4 regions of the Streptomyces sp. NPDC051211 genome follow, and region 2 is predicted to be linked to each of the others. Evidence: riboswitches for the same ligand, from Rfam matches in the RefSeq annotation. Region 2 holds a riboswitch; each other region holds the start of a gene.
What was found. Region 2 has a riboswitch for cobalamin ahead of AB0447_RS34610 (cobalamin biosynthesis protein). Riboswitches for the same ligand answer to the same signal wherever they lie in the genome.
Positions count from the first base shown of each region.

Region 1: linked by a shared signal. The riboswitch ahead of AB0447_RS00815 (ABC transporter substrate-binding protein) and the one ahead of AB0447_RS34610 (cobalamin biosynthesis protein) in region 2 are both predicted to bind cobalamin.
Region 3: linked by a shared signal. The riboswitch ahead of AB0447_RS04160 (ribonucleoside-diphosphate reductase subunit alpha) and the one ahead of AB0447_RS34610 (cobalamin biosynthesis protein) in region 2 are both predicted to bind cobalamin.
Region 4: linked by a shared signal. The riboswitch ahead of AB0447_RS03050 (energy-coupling factor ABC transporter permease) and the one ahead of AB0447_RS34610 (cobalamin biosynthesis protein) in region 2 are both predicted to bind cobalamin.

Region 1 is NZ_JBFBAV010000001.1:159,502-164,290, forward strand. Features, by position in the region: gene AB0447_RS00805 (serine hydrolase domain-containing protein) at 21-1,415, shown strand; gene AB0447_RS00810 (NUDIX domain-containing protein) at 1,821-2,324, opposite strand; cobalamin riboswitch at 2,382-2,520, shown strand; gene AB0447_RS00815 (ABC transporter substrate-binding protein) at 2,646-3,572, shown strand; gene AB0447_RS00820 (iron ABC transporter permease) at 3,569-4,588, shown strand; gene AB0447_RS00825 (ABC transporter ATP-binding protein) at 4,675-4,789, shown strand, end outside.
Region 2 is NZ_JBFBAV010000068.1:10,335-15,123, reverse strand. Features, by position in the region: gene AB0447_RS34615 (cobyric acid synthase) at 1-1,051, opposite strand, end outside; gene AB0447_RS34610 (cobalamin biosynthesis protein) at 1,048-2,067, opposite strand; cobalamin riboswitch at 2,104-2,260, opposite strand; gene AB0447_RS34605 (hypothetical protein) at 2,351-2,572, opposite strand; gene AB0447_RS34600 (inorganic phosphate transporter) at 2,596-3,864, opposite strand; gene AB0447_RS34595 (alpha/beta fold hydrolase) at 4,219-4,789, shown strand, end outside.
Region 3 is NZ_JBFBAV010000002.1:253,972-258,760, reverse strand. Features, by position in the region: gene AB0447_RS04160 (ribonucleoside-diphosphate reductase subunit alpha) at 1-2,270, opposite strand, end outside; cobalamin riboswitch at 2,414-2,555, opposite strand; gene AB0447_RS04155 (GNAT family N-acetyltransferase) at 2,597-3,109, opposite strand; gene AB0447_RS04150 (Uma2 family endonuclease) at 3,187-3,771, shown strand; gene AB0447_RS04145 (YbdD/YjiX family protein) at 3,832-4,029, opposite strand; gene AB0447_RS04140 (carbon starvation CstA family protein) at 4,026-4,789, opposite strand, start outside.
Region 4 is NZ_JBFBAV010000002.1:6,275-11,063, reverse strand. Features, by position in the region: gene AB0447_RS03065 (ATP-binding cassette domain-containing protein) at 1-339, opposite strand, end outside; gene cbiQ (cobalt ECF transporter T component CbiQ) at 330-1,079, opposite strand; gene AB0447_RS03055 (energy-coupling factor ABC transporter substrate-binding protein) at 1,084-1,557, opposite strand; gene AB0447_RS03050 (energy-coupling factor ABC transporter permease) at 1,557-2,258, opposite strand; cobalamin riboswitch at 2,287-2,481, opposite strand; gene AB0447_RS03045 (flavodoxin family protein) at 2,637-3,368, shown strand; gene AB0447_RS03040 (hypothetical protein) at 3,547-4,086, opposite strand; gene AB0447_RS03035 (hypothetical protein) at 4,245-4,789, shown strand, end outside.

The DNA of each region.
Region 1 (4,789 bases), on a different contig from region 2:
AGTGCGCTAAGGGGAGTGGCATGTCACATCACACGCTGTCCGGGTTCGTCGAGGCGACCGCCACCGAGCTGGGCGTCCCAGGCGTTGCGGTCGGGGTCTGGGTCGACGGACGGGAGGTCTTCGCCTGCCACGGCGTGACGAGCACCGAGAACCCGCTGCCCGTCGACGAATCGACCCTGTTCCAGCTGGGGTCGGTCACGAAGACCCTGACCGCGACCGCACTGATGCGGCTGGCCGCGCGCGGCCGGATCGACCTGGAACTGCCGGTGCGCCACTACGTTCCCGAGCTCGTGCTCGCGGACGAGCGGGCCGCGGCCGAGATCACCGTGCTGAACCTGCTCAACCACACCGCGGGGCTGGACTGGGCGGTCATCGCCGACACCGGCGACGGGGACGACGCCCTGGCCGGCTACGTGGCGAAGATGTCCGAGCTGGACATGATCGCCCGGCCGGGCACCCGGGCCTCGTACAGCCAGGCCGGGTACAACCTGGCCGGGCGGATCCTGGAGACCGTCACCGGGATGACGTACGAGCGGGCCGTCGCCTCCCTCGTACTCGAGCCGCTGGGGCTCTCGGACACCTTCTTCGGGCCCGACGACGTCATGACCCGGCGGTTCGCCGTCGGCCACAACCTCGGCGAGGACGGAACGCTGTCCATCGCCCGCCCCTGGCGGATCCCGCGCGGACACAACCCCGGCGGCGGCGGTGTCTCCTCGGTGGCGGACATGCTGCGCTGGGCCCGGTTCCAGCTCGGCGACGGCCGGGCGGAGAGCGGTGTCCCGGTTCTGCCGGCCGCGGCCCTCCAGCGGATGAAGGAGCCGACGGTCGCACTGCGGAGCAGCACGCTCGGCGACGCCATCGGCATCTGCTGGTTCCTGCGCGAGGTCGACGGCGTCCAGACGGTGGGTCACGGAGGTTCGGCGATCGGCCAGTTCGCCGAGTTCCTCGTCGTGCCCGAGCGGAACTTCGCCGTCGTCGCGATGTCCAACGCCGGCCCGGACGGCATCCTCTGCAACCAGGCGATCGTCCGCTGGGCACTCCAGACCTACCTGGGTGTCACCGACCGGGAACCGGAGCCGCTCCCCTATGACGAGGCGCGGGCCCGGGAGATCGTCGGAAGCTACGACATCGACGCCATGACCCTCACCATCAGCAGCACGGACGGGCCCGGACTGCTCCTCGACGTCCGGATCAAGCCGGAGATCCGCGCGGCGGCGGACACCGACCTGCCCCCGGACCACGCGCCGGCCGCCGTCGGCCTGCTGCCCGGCGACGGGGACGAGTACATCGTCACCGGCGGGGGACTGAAGGGCCAGCGCGGCTTCTTCACCCGCGACGCAAGCGGGGCGGTGGTCGGCGTCGACCTCGCCGGCCGGCTGTTCCAGCGCGTGGGATCCGGCGTGGGCCGGGGGTAGAGAAGCGGCGGCAGGGCCTCCTGGTCCGGCTCGGCCGGGACCGCATCCCCGAGCTGCCAAGGGGCCCCGTCTCACCTCACCATGTCACCGGCAGGCTTTTCACCCCGTAGAAGTCCGAGTCGGTACGCATCGGGACCCGGTAGCGGGTGTGCTCGGACGCGTCCATCCGCAGGAACATGCCGGCCTCGGCCGGCGGGGCCTGGTATTCGGCGGCGGGCCCCCCGGAACGGGCCAGTTCGCCAGCTCGGCGCGCGAACTGAACCGGCTGTCCGACAGTACCTCGCGGACCAGGGCGTGGCTGGTCGCGCCGGCCAGCCCACGTGCCCGTTGGGGTAGACCATCCGGCGCAGCGGCTGACGCCGGAGGTTTGGGGCCACAGCGGCGACCGGCGGGCGGCCGGTGTGCTCATGTGACCGATGGGACGGACTCCAGGTACGCCACCGTGCCCGTGCGGCGGGCCCGGTCGATCACCGCGAGCCGGGCGAAGTTGGCGGGGGTCATCACCTTCACCCACTCCTCGACCGGCAGCACCCGGAACTCGCTGTGCTCGCCCGGGTCCAGCACGATGCCCGCGATCTGTTCCTGGTCGAGCGTGCCGCCGTCGAAGATGAACCCGATGTGGTTGGTGTGCCAGTCCTCGCCCCGCGGCGTGAGGAAGTGCACACCCAGCAGCTTCGGTTCACCCGAGAAGACGATCCCGGTCTCCTCCTCGCACTCCCGCACCGCCGTCTCCCACGGCGTCTCGCCGTGATCCATGTTCCCGCCCGGGAACTGCCACGCCTCCGTGCTGTACGTGGCGCGCAACTGGACCGGGTTGCCGATTGCATCGGTGAAGTACAGGCAGGCGTACGCGGTGGCCGGAGGCAGAGTCGCGATGTACTCGCGCGGCGGGAGCCAGGTGTTCGTCATGGTCTTCCTCCCGGGAGATCAGGTGCGGAGATCAGTCCATCACGTGCACCCTGCGCCGTCTGGCAGACTGGGCCGCGTCACCCCCGGGCGGCGCAGATCAGGAAACCGGTGCAAGTCCGGTGCGGTCCCGCCACTGTGACCGGTTCCCCCCACGGGAGCCGGAAGTCAGACACTGACGCGCCGCCTCTTCACCTTTCACGTCGACCAGGGGACGAGGATCCCCCGGAGAGGCTTCCCGTGGTCCTGTCGTACCCGCGCGCCGCCGCGCGCCGCATCCCCGGCGCCCTGCGCACGCTCGCCGCCCTCGCCCTCCTCGTCCCGCTGGCCGGCTGTGCCGGTTCCGGCGACGACGACGCCGAGCCCCGGGCCGCCGCGCCCGGATTCCCGTACACCGCCACCAACTGCGGGGTCGGCACCACCTACCGGGAACCGCCCCGGCGCGCCGTCACCCTCACCCAGCACACCACCGAGATCCTGCTCGCCCTCGGCCTCCAGGACCGCATGGTCGGCACCGCCTACCTCGACGACGCGATCCTGCCCGCCTACCGCCCCGCCTACGACAAGATCAAGGTGCTGGCGAAGGAGTACCCCTCCAAGGAGCAACTGCTCGCAGCCAACCCCGACTTCGTGTACGGCGGTTACGCCAGCGCCTTCGACAAAGCGGCCGGCCGCGACCGGGCCGGCCTCCAGAAGAGCGGGATCAACACCCGCCTCAACGTGGAGTACTGCACCGGCGGCCCGGTCGGACTCGACCAGCTCCGCACCGAAATCACCGAGGTCGCCCGCACCTTCGGCGTGCCCGAGCGCGGCGCCCGGCTGATCGAGGACCAGCAGCGGCGCATCGACGCCGTGGCGCAGAAGGTGTCCGGCCGGCCCAAGCCCGCCGTCTTCGCCTACGACGGCGGCGACAGCGCCGCCTCCACCTCCGGCGGCCACGGCATCGGCAACGACATCATCACCCGCGCCGGCGGCACGAACCTCTTCGCCGACCTCGAGGACTCCTTCGGCGAGGTGTCCTGGGAGAAGGTCATCGAGCGCAAGCCCGAGGTCATCCTCATCTACGACTACGGCGGCACCCCCGTGGAGGCCAAGAAGCAGCGCCTGCTGAACGACCCGGCCCTCGCCCAGGTGCCGGCCATCAAGAACAAGCGGTTCGTCGTGCTGCCGCTGTCCTCGGCCGTGCTCGGCGTCCGCGTCGGCGACGCCGTCGAGTCCCTCGCCCGCCAGCTGCACCCCGGAGCGGTGTGACCCGCCGGACGGCCGCCGTCCTCGGCGGGCTCACCGCCGCGCTGCTGGCCTCCGCCGTCGCCGGTCTGGCGCTCGGCCCGGTACGGATCTCCCCGGGACAGGTGCTCGACATCGTCCTCGGCGGGCAGCACACCGGCGCCTTCGCCGCCATCGTGTGGGACGTCCGCATGCCGCGGGTGCTGCTCGGCGCCGTCGTGGGGGCCGGGCTCGCCGTGACCGGCACCGTGCTGCAGGCCCTGGTCCGCAACCGGCTCGCCGACCCGTTCCTGCTCGGCGCCTCCTCGGGGGCCTCCGCCGGCGCCGTCGCCGTCCTGGTCCTCGGCGTCGGCGCGGGATTCGCGACCACCGTGACCCTGCCGGCCGCCGCGTTCGCGGGATCCCTGGGCGCCCTGGTCTGCGTGTACGCGATGGCCCGGCGCGGCGGCAGCATGACCACCGGGCGGCTGATCCTGGCCGGGGTGGCCGTCCAGTACGTCCTGTCGGCCCTCACCAGCCTGGTCCTGGTCCTCGCCGCCGAGGCGGACCAGGTCCGCCTGGTGCTGTTCTGGACGCTCGGCGGCCTCGGCGGCGCCCGCTGGGACGAACTCGCCCTGCCGGCCGCCACCCTGCTGCTCGGCACCGGCCTGCTGCTCGCACTGGCCCGGCCGCTCGACCTGCTGCTCGCCGGCGAGGAGGGCGCGCAGACCCTCGGCCTGGACACCGGCCGGTTCCGGGCCTCCGTGTTCGTGCTGACCTCGCTGGTCATCGGGGTGCTGGTGGCGTACAGCGGGGCCATCGGCTTCGTCGGGCTGATGATCCCGCACGCCGCCCGGATGGCCGTCGGCGCCGGACACCGGGCGCTGCTGCCGGTGGCCGCACTGGGCGGGGCGGTGTTCCTGGTCCTGGCCGACCTGGTCGCCCGTACTGCCGCCGCCCCCGAGGAGATACCGGTCGGGGTGGTCACCGCGCTGGTCGGCGGACCCTGCTTCCTGTGGATGCTGCGGCGGTCCGCGCGCGCCGAAGGAGTCCTCGGATGACCGCTGTTCAGGAGCCCGCCGGCAAGGGGTCCGTGCGGGAACACGAACCCGGTGGCCATCGGGCCGCGGAGCTGCGGGTGGAGGGGCTGCGGTACGAGACGGGCGGCCGCACCCTGCTGCACGGCATCGACCTGACCGCCCGCCCCGGCGAGACCGTGGGCGTGGCCGGACCCAACGGCAGCGGCAAGACGACGCTGCTGC
Region 2 (4,789 bases):
GGAAGCCGCCGCAGACGCCCAGCACCGGCCGCCCCTCGGCGGCCCGCCGGACGAGGGCGTCCGCGAGGCCGCGCTCGCGCAGCCACTGCAGTGCCTTCACCGTGCCGCGCGTGCCCGGTACGACGGCCAGGTCCGCGTCGGCCAGTTCCTCGGGCCGGTCCACGAACCGCACCACCACCCCCGGCTCCGCCGCGAGCGCGTCCACATCGGTGAAGTTGGACATCAGCGGCACCGCGCACACCGCGACCCGCAGCACGTCCTCGCCCACCGGCGGGGCCACCACCGATTCCCGGACGGCGCCCCGCAGGGAGACCCGCAGGCCGTCCTCCTCGTCGATGCCCAGGCCGTGCCGGAACGGCAGGACCCCGTACGTCGCCCGGCCGGTGAGGCCGCGCAGCATCTCCATGCCCGGCTCCAGCAGCGTCACGTCGCCGCGGAACTTGTTCACCAGGTAGCCGGCGATCAGCGACTGGTCCTCGGCGGACAGCAGGGCCGTCGTACCGAAGAAGGAGGCGAAGACGCCGCCGCGGTCGATGTCCCCGACCACCACCACCGGGAACCGCGCGGCCCGCGCGATGCCCATGTTCACGATGTCCGTGCGCCGCAGGTTGATCTCGGCCGGGCTGCCCGCCCCCTCGCAGATCACGGCGTCATACGTGCCCCGCAACTGCTCCAGGCAGTCCGTCACCACGCCCAGCAGCTGTTCCTGCCGGCCTCCGTGGTAGCCGCGCGCGCTCATCTCGCCCACCGGCTTGCCCAGCAGCACCACCTGGCTGCTGCGGTCGCTGCCGGGCTTGAGCAGCACCGGGTTCATCAGGGCCGTGGGCTCCACCCGGGCCGCTTGGGCCTGCATGGCCTGGGCCCGGCCGATCTCCGCGCCCTCGTGGGTGACGAAGGAGTTCAGCGACATGTTCTGCGCCTTGAACGGCGCCACCTTCACGCCCTGGCGGGCCAGCCAACGGCAGATGCCCGCCGTGACCACGCTCTTGCCCGCGTCCGAGGTGGTGCCGGCGACCAGCAGGCCCCCGCCCCGCTTCGTGCCGCTGCTCATCCGCGTCCCCTCTGTACTCCTGCGACTCCTGCGACTTCTGCGACTCGTGCGACTCGTGCACCGCGTGCGGCTCGTGCGATCCGCGGGGCGAGCAGCCGGGCGCCCACGCAGGCACCCAGCGCCAGCCAGGTCACCTGCCGGGACAGCCGTACCGCCCGTTCGATGTCGGCGATCTGCACCGGCCGCCCGGTCTCTCCGTTGAGCACGGCCCGGTGTTCCACCCGCCCGCCGTAGGCGAGGGTGCCGCCCAGCCGGACGCCCAGCGCCCCGGCGAAGGAGGCCTCGACCGGGCCGGCGTTGGGGCTGGGGTGGGCGGCCGCGTCGGAGCGCCAGGCCCGGACCGCCCCCCGACGGTCCGGGCCGGCGAGTACGGCGGCCAGCGCGGTCAGCCGGGCTCCCGGCCAGCCCGCGAGGTCGTCCAGCCGGGCCGAGGCCCAGCCGTAGCGCAGATGGCGGGGCGACTTGTGGCCCACCATCGCGTCCAGGGTGTTCACGGCGCGGAAGGCGACCAGCCCCGGCACACCGGCGACGGCACCCCACACCAGGGCCCCGACCACCGCGTCGGAGGTGTTCTCGGCCACCGATTCCACGACGGCACGCGCGATCTGCTGCTCGTCCAGGGCGTGCGGGTCGCGCCCGCACAGGTGGGGGAGGCGTTCCCGGGCCACTTCGGCGTCCCCGGCGGCAAGGGCCCCGCCGATGGCGCGGGCCTCCCGGCCCAGCGAGGTCCCGCCGACCACGGCCCAGGTGGCGGCGGCGGTCAGGGCGATCCGGACGGCGGCGGGCCGGGCGCGCACGGCGCGGGCGCCCAGCACGCCCACGGCGGCGGCGCCTCCGGCGCACACCAGGGCGTGCACCACGCCCCGGGAGCGCCGGTCGCGCCAGAGGGCGCGTTCGACGGCGGCGGCGGCTCTTCCGAAGGCGGCGACGGGGTGCCCGCGGCGTGGATCCCCGAGGATCCGGTCGCCGATCAGGCCCGCCGTCACGCCGTACGCGAATACGCGATCGGCACGCATGGGGCAGCTATGTCCTCACTCAGGGTCCGCGCCCTGGTTCGACGTGTCCGGCGGCGAGAGTTCCTGGCTCCCGGCGGTACGGGCTGACGTCCGTACTCCCCGGTGACAGTGGCGGGACCGCGCCGGATTCTCACCGGACTTCCTCTGCTGCCGCCGTAATGGCTCGGGCAGTCCACCACGCACTGAGATTGCCCGTCAACTCGCCGTTGACCTGCGGTGAAGGTGGGGCAGGGCATGCGAAAGCTCCCCTCGGAGAACCGGGGGGAGCCTTGTACGCGGTGGATCAGACGACGATCAGGTAGATCCCGTAGGCCACGGCCGCGGCGCAGAGCGCGAAGCAGGCGTAGGCGCCGGTGCGGGCCAGGGTGGCGGCGCCGCCCTGATCGGTGGCGGCCTCGTGCTTGGAGAGGCCCACCATGCCGAGGGTGAACAGGGCCACCAGGGCCACGGTGGCGGAGAGGCTGACCCCGAAGACGGAGCCGAGAGCTGCCCAGTCGATCTTCATACTGCCGAAACCTTCTCTGATCGTCAGACCGCGGCGGCCGGAGCCGTCGGGGCCTCGCCGGACGCGTGCGCGCTGGGGGCGGAGATGGTGGCCTTCAGGTCCTCGTCGGTGACGGCGGCGGTGGTACCGGCCGGCGGCACGGTGACGGCGGCCATCGCGGTGGTGACCACTCCGGGCTCCTCGCCCGGGGTCTCCAGCTCGTTGACGTTGGTGTGGTCGACGACCTGGCGGCGGGAGATCAGCCAGATGGCGAGGCAGGAGCCGACGAGGAAGACGGTCACGGCGGCGACGCCGACGTCACCGGTGCGCATGACCCACTCGGCGAGGGCCGAGACCAGCGCGGCGGCCGGCAGGGTCAGACCCCAGGCGATGAACATGCGGGTCGCGGTGGACCAGCGGACCACACCGCCCTTGCGGCCGAGGCCGGCACCCATGACCGCGCCGGAGCACGAGTGGGTGGTGGACAGCGAGAAGCCGAGGGTGGACGAGGCCAGGATGACGCTGGCGGCCGAGGTCTGGGCGGCGAAGCCCTGCTGCGGCTGCAGGTCGGTCAGGCCCTTGCCCATGGTGCGGATGATGCGCCAGCCGCCGAGGTAGGTGCCGAGCGCGATCGCCAGACCGGCGGAGACGATGACCCAGACCGGCGGGTTGGAGCCGGGGGCGAGCGCACCGCCGGCGACCAGGGCCAGGGTGATGATGCCCATCGTCTTCTGCGCGTCGTTGGTGCCGTGCGCGAGGGAGACCAGACCGGCCGAGGCGATCTGACCGGCCCGGTAGCCCTTGGCCGAGGTCTTCTCGCCGACGTTGTTGCCGATCTTGTACGTGACCTTGGTGGCCAGCATCGCGGCGACACCGGCGACGATCGGCGCGGCGATCGCGGGGATCAGCACCTTGGTGACGACCACGTCGCCGTTGACGGCGCCGATGCCCGCGGAGGCGATCGCGGCACCGATCAGGCCGCCCATCAGGGCGTGGGAGGAGCTGGAGGGGAGTCCGACCAGCCAGGTGACGAGGTTCCAGAGGATGGCGCCGACGAGCGCGGCGAAGATCACTTCTGGCTGGATGCCGTCCTCGTTGACCAGGCCCTTGGAGATCGTCTTGGCGACCTCCACGGACATGAACGCGCCGACGAGGTTGAGCACGGCGGACATGGCCACCGCCGTCTTGGGCTTGAGGGCGCCGGTCGAGATGGTGGTAGCCATCGCGTTGGCTGTGTCGTGGAAACCGTTCGTGAAGTCGAACACGAGAGCGGTGATGATCACGATCCCGAGGAGAAGCGTTATGTGCTCCATTTACCCAGGCTTCTGTTTGGCGTCAGTGGCTCGCCGACCGTAGGCAACCTAGGTGAACGAAAAGTGAACTGATGCAGGCGGTGCGGTGTACCAGCCCGGCCCGGGTTCGGGACGCTCGTCCCGATTGTGCCGCCGATGGGCCGATTCGTGCACGTCAAAGCGGGGTGAACGGATCCCTCCGCACGGGTCGGCCGGCCCCGGAAGCCCTCCGTCCGCCCCCCGGAAGAGACCCAGATCACGCGCGGGCGGGAGCGGTCCGGACGGCTTCCCGCGCCTGCACGACACCGCCCGGGGTACTCGGCGGAATATTCCACTCCACTGGCCGGGCCCGGCCCTCCCGCCCAGACTGGAACGGTGCGCACCGCGACAGCGACGGCAGCGGCCGTCACCACCGCCCTCATAGGTGCCTGCGCGGCCGCCGTCGCGGCCGGCCGGTACGCCGCCGACGCGGCCCTGCGGCCCGAACCCGGCCGCCCCCTGCCGGGCGGCCCCCCGCTCAGCGTCCACGGCACCGCCGCCGGCCGGGTCGCCCTGACCCGCTCCCTGGCTTCGCTGCGCCCCGGCATCCACGGCCTGGACGCCCCGGGGGTGCACGCCGTGGTCGGCCCGGTCCTCCCCGACGCCCCGCACGCCCCGGACACCGTCGTCCGCAAGCTCCTCCGCGTCACCCACGGCAGCCTCGACCCCGGCACCAAGGTCCGCCTCACCCCGCAGATCCACCTGGGCAACCCGCGCACCGCCCTCGGCCTCGACCACGCCGACGTGGACGTCCCGGGCGAGCTCGGCGGACTGCCCGCCTGGTTCCTGCCCGCCGCCCGCACCACCTGGGTGATCACCGTCCACGGTCTCGGCACCAGCCGCGAGCACCCCATGGTGGTCATGCCCTTCCTGCACCGCCACCAGCTGCCCGTCCTCGACCTCGCCT
Region 3 (4,789 bases), on a different contig from region 2:
TTCGTCGCCGGGCGGGACCGCAGGTAGTAGGTGGTCTTCAGGCCCTGCTTCCAGGCGTACGCGTACATCGAGCTGAGCTTCCCGATGGTCGGCGTCTCCAGGAACAGGTTGAGCGACTGGCTCTGGTCCAGGTACGGGGTACGGGCCGCCGCCATGTCGATCAGGCCGCGCTGCGGGATCTCCCACGCCGTCCGGTACAGCTCGCGGACCTCGGCCGGGATCCAGCCGAAGCCCTGCACCGAGCCCGAGGCGTCGCGCAGCGCCTCGCGGGTCTGCGCGTCCCACACGCCGAGCTTCTTCAGCTCCTCCACCAGGTAGGCGTTGACCTGCAGGAACTCACCGCTCAGCGTCTCGCGCTTGAAGAGGTTGGAGACCTGCGGCTCGATGCACTCGTACACGCCGGCGATCGAGGCGATCGTCGCGGTCGGGGCGATCGCCAGCAGCAGCGAGTTCCGCATGCCGGTCGCGGCGATCCGGGTCCGCAGCGCCGCCCAGCGCTCCGGCCAGTGGTGCTCCACACCGTAGTGGTCGGGGTGCAGGACGCCCTGCGCGGTACGGGTCTGCGCCCAGGCGGGAACCGGGCCGTGGCGCTCGGCGAGGTCGGCGGAGGCCTCGTACGCGGCGAGCATGATCCGCTCGGCGATCTTCGTGGAGAGGGCCTTGGCCTCGGCGGAGTCGAAGGGCAGCCGCAGCTTGAAGAACACGTCCTGCAGGCCCATCGCGCCCAGGCCCACCGGGCGCCAGCGGGCGTTGGAGCGGCCGGCCTGCTCGGTCGGGTAGAAGTTGATGTCCACGACCCGGTCGAGGAAGGTCACGGCGGTCCGGACGGTCTCGTCCAGCCGCTCCCAGTCGAGCTCCCCGCCCTCGGCCCCTTCCACCACGAAGGCGCCGAGGTTGACCGAGCCGAGGTTGCAGACGGCGGTCTCGCCGTCGTTGGTCACCTCGATGATCTCGGTGCAGAGGTTGGAGGAGTGGACCACCGAGCCCGGCAGTGCGGTCTGGTTCGCGGTCCGGTTGGAGGCGTCCTTGAAGGTCATCCAGCCCTGGCCGGTCTGCGCGAGGGTGCGCATCATGCGGCCGTACAGGTCCCGGGCCGGCATGGTCTTCTTCGCCAGCCCGGCGGCCTCGGCCTTGCGGTAGGCCTCGTCGAAATCGTCGCCGTACAGGTCCACCAGCTCGGGCACATCGGCCGGGGAGAACAGCGACCACTGGCCGTCGGCGTTGACCCGTCGCATGAACTCGTCCGGGATCCAGTGCGCCAGGTTCAGGTTGTGGGTGCGGCGCTGGTCCTCGCCGGTGTTGTCGCGGAGCTCCAGGAACTCCTCGATGTCCGCGTGCCAGGTCTCCAGGTAGACGGCGGCGGCGCCCTTGCGGCGGCCGCCCTGGTTCACGGCGGCGACGGAGGCGTCCAAGGTCTTCAGGAACGGGACGATGCCGTTGGAGTGCCCGTTGGTGCCGCGGATCAGCGAACCGCGGGCGCGGATCCGGGAGTACGACAGGCCGATGCCGCCCGCGTGCTTCGACAGGCGGGCCACCTGGTGGTAGCGGTCGTAGATCGAGTCGAGCTCGTCCAGCGGGGAGTCCAGCAGGTAGCAGGAGGACATCTGCGGGTGCCGGGTGCCGGAGTTGAAGAGGGTGGGGGAGGACGGCAGGTAGTCGAGGCGGCTCATCAGCCGGTAGAGGGAGGCGACTTCCTCGACCGCGGCCACGCTGTCGTCCTCGGCGAGGCCACAGGCCACGCGCAGCATGAAGTGCTGCGGGGTCTCGATGACCTGACGGGTGATCGGGTGCCGCAGCAGGTAGCGGCTGTGCAGGGTGCGCAGGCCGAAGAAGCCGAACCGGTCGTCGGCGCCCTCGGCGAGCGCGTGCTCGACCAGCGAGTCGAGCCGCGCGGCATGGGCCTGCACGAAGTCGGCGGTGCGGTCGGCGATGAGACCCTCGCGGTGGCCCACGGCGACGGACTCGGCGAAGGAGACCGCGCCCTGGCCGGCCGCCTCTTCGGCGATGGCCAGCGTGAGCAGTCGCGCGGCCAGCCGCGAGTACGCCGGGTCCTCGGAGATCAGCCCCGCGGCCGCCTCGGTGGCCAGCCCCCGCAGCTCGGCCTCGTCCGCGTCCGAGCTCCGGCCGCGCAGCGCGGCGGCGGCGACCCGGCCGGGGTCGGTGTCGGGCAGATCGGCGGTCAGCTCGGTGAGAGTCCGCAGCAGCGCGGCGCCCGGGCCTTCGGCGGGCTGGGCGGACTCGGCGCGCGGTGCGGCAGGCGCGATGGTCACGGGGGAGCTCTCCTCGCTCGGCTCCGGTCACCTGCGGAAGGCGGGGCGCGAGGCAGCACATGCGGGCGTGGCAGGAACGCGTACACCGCATGGCGTCCACCGGCCCAACCGCGAGGCCCGGACGAATCGGCACCCGGACCGGTCGGTCAGGGCGCACCGTCGGCAGGTGCTCGGACTTGGGGCGCCCCTTCTGGCGAAAGGTGCGCTTTCATACCGTTGCGGGACAGTTCCGGATTCGCACCGGATTCCCCTGCGGCGACAGCAGCCATGAGCATACATGTGGGGGGCCGTGCATGCGTGACCCCCCACATGTTGTGTCGGCGCGGCTACTGTGCCGGGCCGTGCAACTCCAGGGCGTAGGTGAGCAGCGGCACGGTGGGGATCGGCGACCAGTCCCGATCGGGGGTCCGTACGAAGCCCAGCCGCTCGTAGATCCGGTGCGCGGCCGGGCTCCCGGCCTGGGTGGAGAGCACCAGCCGCCGGACCCCGTGGATGGCCCGGGCCCGCTCGATGCAGGCTCGCACTAGGGCCTCCCCGGCGCCCCGCCCGCGGCCGGCGGCAGCCACCGCGAGCATCCGGAACTCGGCCTCCGCGGGGCCCGCGATGTCGGCGAGCGGGCTGCCGGGCGGGGCGAAGGTCACCCCGCCGAGCAGCCGCCCGTCGAGCACGGCCACGAGCACTTCCCCGTCCCCGGCCCGCCCGGCGACGTCCCGCAGCTTCTTCTCGTAGAAGTCGGTCCCGTTGTCGTCGAGCAGCCCGTCGCCGAGGTACGCGGCCGCGGTGATCTCACCCAGTTCGGCGTACTCGGCGGCCACGGCCGCCCTGATCACTATGTCCATGCTGTCCAGTCTGCGCGACGGGTGTGGGCGCCCGGCGCTATCGTCGGAGACAGACCGTCGAAGAAGGCGAGCGAGGCATGACCGTGATGACCGACCGGCCCAAGATGCTGACCGAAGAGTTCGAATCCCTGGCGCGCATAGGCGCCCGTGAGATCGAGGGGTTGCGGCTGGAGTTCATCGACGGAAAGCTGGGGGTCAAGGCAGTGCCCGACGGGGACCACGACCGAATTGTGCTGTGGCTGTCTCGCGTCTGTATGCAGCACCGGCCCGAGTTGTGGCTTCACGTCGAGCGGGGTCTGAAGGTCCAGGAATACCGCTCGGGCCGCGCGCGCCCGGACGCATCCATGGCTCCGGACGACGCCTTCGTCGGCCAAGGGGAGTGGGCTGATCCGGCGCCTGTTCTGATGGTTGTCGAGGTCACTTCGTACGACTCCGATACCGACGGGCGCGATCGCAACGAGAAGCCACGCGCTTATGCCCAGACGGGCATCCCGGTGTACCTCCTCGTCGACCGCGACAGCTGCGAGGTCACCGTCTACAGCGAGCCCAACGGTCGCCGCTACCAGAACGCCCGGACCGTGCCCTTCGGCCAGGATGTCGAACTCCCCGAGCCTGTCGGCATTACCTTTCAGAGCGAGCCCCTCAAGGACTGGGTGCGCTGAGGCAGCAGACCGCGCAGGGCCCTGCCGGGGATCGGCGGGGCCCTGCGCACGTACGGGAACTCAGCAGCAGCGGAAGCCCTCGCGCGGGTCCGCCTCGCGGGCGTCGACCCGGGCGTGCTCGAAGGCGCGCCGGGTCATGACCTCCGCGTCCGGGTCGTGCGAGCGGGCGTGGGCGACGTACCGGTCGTACGCCGCTTCGCCCGAGAACTCGCGGACGTAGAACCGGACCTTGGCCAGGCGCTGCCGCAGCGTGGTCACGTGACCGGTTCCTTCACCTTGCCGCCGCCGGAGTCGAGGCCGGCGGCCGCCAGTTCGGCCCGTTCCTCGGCCGTTGCGATCAGCCCGGCCGGGGCGACGATCTTCGACTCGGTCCACGGGACCTCGGAGAGGGTCACCGATTCGGGGCGGCGGACGGCCTTGATGCAGGTCCGGGCAGCGTCCGCCAGGACGATGATGATCAGCACCGCGAACAGGGCGGAGAGGACGCCGTCGACGGTGGCGTTGGTGACCACCGTGTGCATGTCGTCCATCGACTTCGCGGGCGGCAGCACCTTGTCCGCGTCGATGCCCGCCTGGTACTTGTCGCGCTGGGCGAAGAAGCCGACCTTCACGTCGTCCGAGAAGACCTTCTGGTAGCTCGCGGTCAGCGTCACCGTCGCGTCCCAGACCAGCGGAACACCCGTCACCCAGGCCCACTTGAGCCGCCCGGACTTGACCAGCAGCGTGGTGCAGACGGCCAGTGCGACCGCGGCGAGCAGCTGGTTGGCGATGCCGAAGAGCGGGAAGAGCTGGTTGATGCCGCCCAGCGGATCCTTGATGCCGACCCACAGGAAGTAGCCCCAGCCACCGACGACGATCGCACTCGCGAACCACACGCCCGGCTTCCAGCTGACGTCCTTGAAGGACTTGTGGACGTTGCCGAGGGTGTCCTGGAGCATGAACCGGCCGACCCGGGTGCCCGCGTCGAGGGTGGTCAGGATGAAGAGCGCCTCGAACATGATCGCGAAGTGGTACCAGA
Region 4 (4,789 bases), on a different contig from region 2:
GCCCAGGTTCAGCGGGCCGAAGGACACGTCCTGCTCCACCGAGGCGGCGAAGAGCTGGTCGTCCGGATCCTGTACGACCAGCTGGACGGACGTCCGGAGCCGGGTCAGGCCCGCCCGGTCGTGCGCGACGACCGTGCCGTCCAGCCGGAGTTCGCCCGAGCCCGGCCGCAGCCCGCCGCTGAGCAGCCGCATCAGGGTGGTCTTGCCGCTGCCGTTGCGGCCCAGCAGGGCCAGCGAACGCCCCTCGGCGATCCCGAAGTCCACCCCGGACAGGACGGCCGGCCCGTCCTCGTACGCGTAGCCGGCCCCGCACAGTTCCACCAACGGCCTCACAGCCAAACCCCCTTCAGTACGACAGTCAGCGCGGCCACCCCGGCCAGCAGGGCGGCCGACGCCGCCAGGAACCGCCAGGACAGCGCCGCCTCCGGCACCAGCACCCGCAGGGTGCCGTCGTAGCCTCGGCCGGCCAGCCCCGCCTGGAGCCGTCCGGCGCGGTCGAAGGCCCGGACGAAGGCGGTCGCGGCCAGCCCGGCCACCGAACGCCAGGCCGCCCCCCGGCTGGTGTGCCCCAGGCGGGCCGCCTGCGCCGCCCGCACCTGGGCCAGCGAGTCCAGCAGCAGGAACCCGATCCGGTACATGACCAGGGCGACGTCCACCACCGGGGCCGGCACCCCGGCCCGGACCAGCCGGGGCAGCACGTCCGAGACGGGGGTGGTGAACGCGAACAGCAGTACGCCGAGCGAGGCCGCCGACGTACGGAGCAGGAGGTCCGCGGCGTGCCGCGGCCCGTCCGGGGCGAGCGAGACCCAGCCGTCCGGGCCGCCCACCGCGAACAGCAGCGGGACGGCCCCGGTGAAGCAGAAGCCCAGCGGGATCCGGAAGGCCCGCCACAGCTGCCGCCCGGCCACCCCGGCCGGGCCCAGCAGCACCGCCAGGGTGGCGCAGGCCACCAGCGGCCCGCCTGGCCAGGGCGGCAGGCACACCGCGCTGACCGTCAACCCCAGGCCCAGCAGGGCCTTCTCCAGCGGGTGGCGGCGGCGCCACCGACTGCTGTGCGCCGCCGCGTCGATGGGCAGCACGGGGTCAGGACTCCGCGCCGCCGGCCGGGGCGGGGCCGTCGGCCTCTGCCGGGGCGGCCTTTGCCGGGACGGCCTTCGCCAGGGCGGGCTTCGCCGCGGCGGCCTCCGCCCTCGCCTGCTCCGCCTCCTCCTCGGCGGCGACCGCGAGCACCACGGCTCCCTGCGCCCGGGAACGACCCTCGGCCAGCCCCTGCCGGCGCCCCTTGCGCAGGCCGAAGTAGTACGCGAGCACGCCCGCGCCCAGCGCCGCCTGCAGCGCGAACAGCGCCGACTCCACCTCCCCGGACGGGGGTTCGTACAGCGGGGAGAACCACGGCTCGTAGTCCGGCTTCAGCTCGGTGATCGCCGCCTCCGCCTGCGCGTCCGCGCCGGTGAACGGCTCCTCCTTGTCGTCGCCCAGCCCCAGGGCGAGCGGGAGCACGGCCAGCGCCGCCACCACCAGCAGCAGCAGGGCATTGATCTTCGCGTTCTTCGACATCAGACCGCCGCCTCCGGGTTCGTCTTCGCCTGCGCCCCGGTGAAGCGGGCCACACCCAGCCGGATCAGGTCCGACTTGCTGGACTGCATCAGCAGCCGCATCACCAGCACCGTCAGCAGGCCCTCGCTCACGGCCAGCGGAATCTGGGTGACCGCGAAGATCCCCCCGAACTTCGCGAGCGCGCCCGCGAACCCGCTCCCCGGGTCGGGGAAGGCCAGCGCCAGCTGGACGCTGGTGACGCAGTAGGTGATCAGGTCGGCGAAGAAGGCGCCGAAGAAGACGGACACCATCAGCGGGGTGCCGGACTTCTGCAACAGCCGGTAGACCGCGTAGCCGGCCCACGGGCCCGCGATCGCCATCGAGAAGACGTTGGCGCCCAGGGTGGTCAGCCCGCCGTGGGCGAGCAGCAGCGCCTGGAAGAGCAGGGTGATCGTGCCCAGGACCGCCATGATCGGCGGCCGGAACAGTATGGCGCCCAGCCCGGTACCGGTGGGATGGGAACAACTGCCGGTCACCGAAGGGATCTTCAGGGCGGACAGGACGAAAGTGAACGCTCCGGACGCACCGAGGAGCAGGGTGCTCTCCGGATTCGCCTTGACCTCACGGGTCAGTGCGCGGACTCCGTGGACGACGAAGGGAGCAGACGCGGCGCCCCAGGCGACCGCGTGCAACGGGGGTAGGAACCCCTCGGCAATATGCATGAGTGGGGAGACCTCTCCAGCACCTCGTGGATGGACAACGCGCCCCGGCCGGTCTCCTGGCTCACGGGTGCTGATGCCCTGGCTCCGCCTTCCCGGGCCGCGCGGTCTCCCACGTCAGCCCAGTGGCTTCCCGTAGGAGTGGAGCCGGACTTCCCGATCACAGTGGCGAGGGCCGCACCGGTTTTCCACCGGTTTCCCGTACACCAAGGCCCGATGACCCTAGTGGTCCGCACGGACCGGCCACAACCCGACCCCGGCGCGGCCCCGACCCCGGCGCCGACCCCGGCCCGACCCCGGCGCCGGTCAGGCCGGGCCCGGTGCTCCGCCGTCCGGACCTCCGCGGTGGCGGGCCCGCACGGCCGCCCACAGGCTGGGGAGGTGACCGAGGACAGCCGTACGCCCGACGCACCGGACTACTCCGACCTGAGTGCCGTCTACGTGAACTGCACGCTCAAGCGCTCGCCCGAGACCAGCAACACCGAGGGACTGATCGCCCGCAGCCGCGCCGTCATGGAGTCGGCGGGCGCCCGGACGTCACTGATCCGTGCCGTGGACCACGACATCGCGACCGGCGTCTGGCCGGACATGACCGAGCACGGCTGGGAGACCGACCAGTGGCCGGTGCTCTACAGCCGGATCATGGACGCAGACATCCTCGTGCTGTGCGGCCCGATCTGGCTCGGCGACAACAGTTCGGTGATGAAGCAGGTGATCGAGCGGCTGTACGCGTGCTCCTCGCTGCTGAACGACAGGGGCCAGTACGCCTACTACGGGCGGGTCGGCGGCTGTCTGATCACCGGCAACGAGGACGGGGTCAAACACTGCGCGATGAACGTCCTCTACAGCCTCCAGCACCTCGGGTACGCGGTCCCCCCGCAGGCGGACGCCGGCTGGATCGGCGAGGCCGGCCCCGGACCCTCCTACCTCGACCCGGGCTCGGGCGGCCCGGACAACGACTTCACCAACCGCAACACGGCCTTCATGAGCTGGAACCTGATGCACCTGGCCGCCCTCCTCAAGCGCAGCGGCGGCATCCCCGCGCACGGCAACCAGCGCTCCGAGTGGGACGCGGGCTGCAGATTCGATTTCCCCAATCCCGAGCACCGGTGACCGGTTGCCCGCGGTGCGACCAGGACTGGATGAGCGGGAACGGCGACCCGGGCAGCATGCGGATCAGGCCGCTGACCTGAGAGCCGGGGACGGCAACGGGAACGGAAAGCGGGACGGGCCGGGGCCCGGGGCGTGCGACGACACCCCGGGCCCCGGCGGCAGGTCCGCCGCGTCCGCGTCAGCAGACGTTGGCGTGCTTGACGTCCAGCACGAACCGCTCGGGTCCGTGCAGCTTGAAGGCCTTGTACTCCGGCCTGGTGTTGAAGGCGGCGCCGAAGGTCACGTACCCCTCGTAGTCGCCGGTCATGGCGATGCCCTTGAGCTTGGGCAGGTAGATCTTGAGGAGCTTGGGCCCCTTGTAGACCGAGTGGCCCGCGTCGTTGTGTGCCTGGGCGGGGTGCAGGCGTATCTCCAGGAAGTACTTCCCGGCGAGCGGGACCGGCTTCCCGGACCCGTCGTAGTAGAGCTTGGCGGTCCGGCGGACGGTGACCTCGGGTACGTATCCCCGGACGTCGATGACGAGCCGGTCGTACGTGCAGTGGCCGCCCCAGCGGGCATTGACCACGTGCGGGGTCTGGGTCCAGGTGCGGTCCGTGGCCCGTTCCGGGGCCTGGATCCGAGCCGAGGCCGGAGCGGCGAGCCCGACTCCGGCGGTGAGGAGGGCGCCCGTGACCAGGGCCACGAGCTGCCGGCGGCGTATGGGGTGGAGGCGATTCATGACGTCCCCCGGTTTCTCCGGATGAAGGGGACAGAGCTGACATCCATGGAGACATCCATCGTCGCCGTACGGTTCCATCGGCGCGACGGCAAAATGTCGCGACGGCACCATGGGCTGAGACCATGGCCCCCTCAGTAACTCGTGTCTCTGGGGGGACCATGCGCATCACCCGTACCGCCGTCGGCCTGGTGGCCGCCACCGCCGCCGCGGCCCTGCTGGCCGGCTGCACCGCTCCGGCCGAGAAGGCGAAGCCCACGGCGCCCCCGGCGACCACACAAGCCCCGCCGGCCCAGGGCGCCCCGGCCGCGCCGTCCGACACCGAGCCCCGGCCCCAGGACCAGAACCTGCTGGCCTGGACCGGCGACCCCAACGACGCGGGCCATGTCACGGCCCAGTCCGCCGCCGGTGTCGGCGGCCGGGTGACCCTCGTACGGATCGTCCTGCGCGAGCGGATCACCTGGTCGAACATCTGGCTGGGCCTGGCCGGCATCGACCCCCAGGCCTCCCTGTCCGACTGCTACCTCGGCGTGTACGACGCGAGCGGCACCCTCCGCGCCGCCACCGCGGACATCTCGCCCCAGCTGATGACCGACCCCGTCGCCAAGCCGCTGGCCCTGGCCAAGCCGTTCACGGCCGAGCCGGGGACCTACTTCATCGCGCTGCTGCTGAACGGCACCTGGGCCACCAACGGCCTGACCCTCAA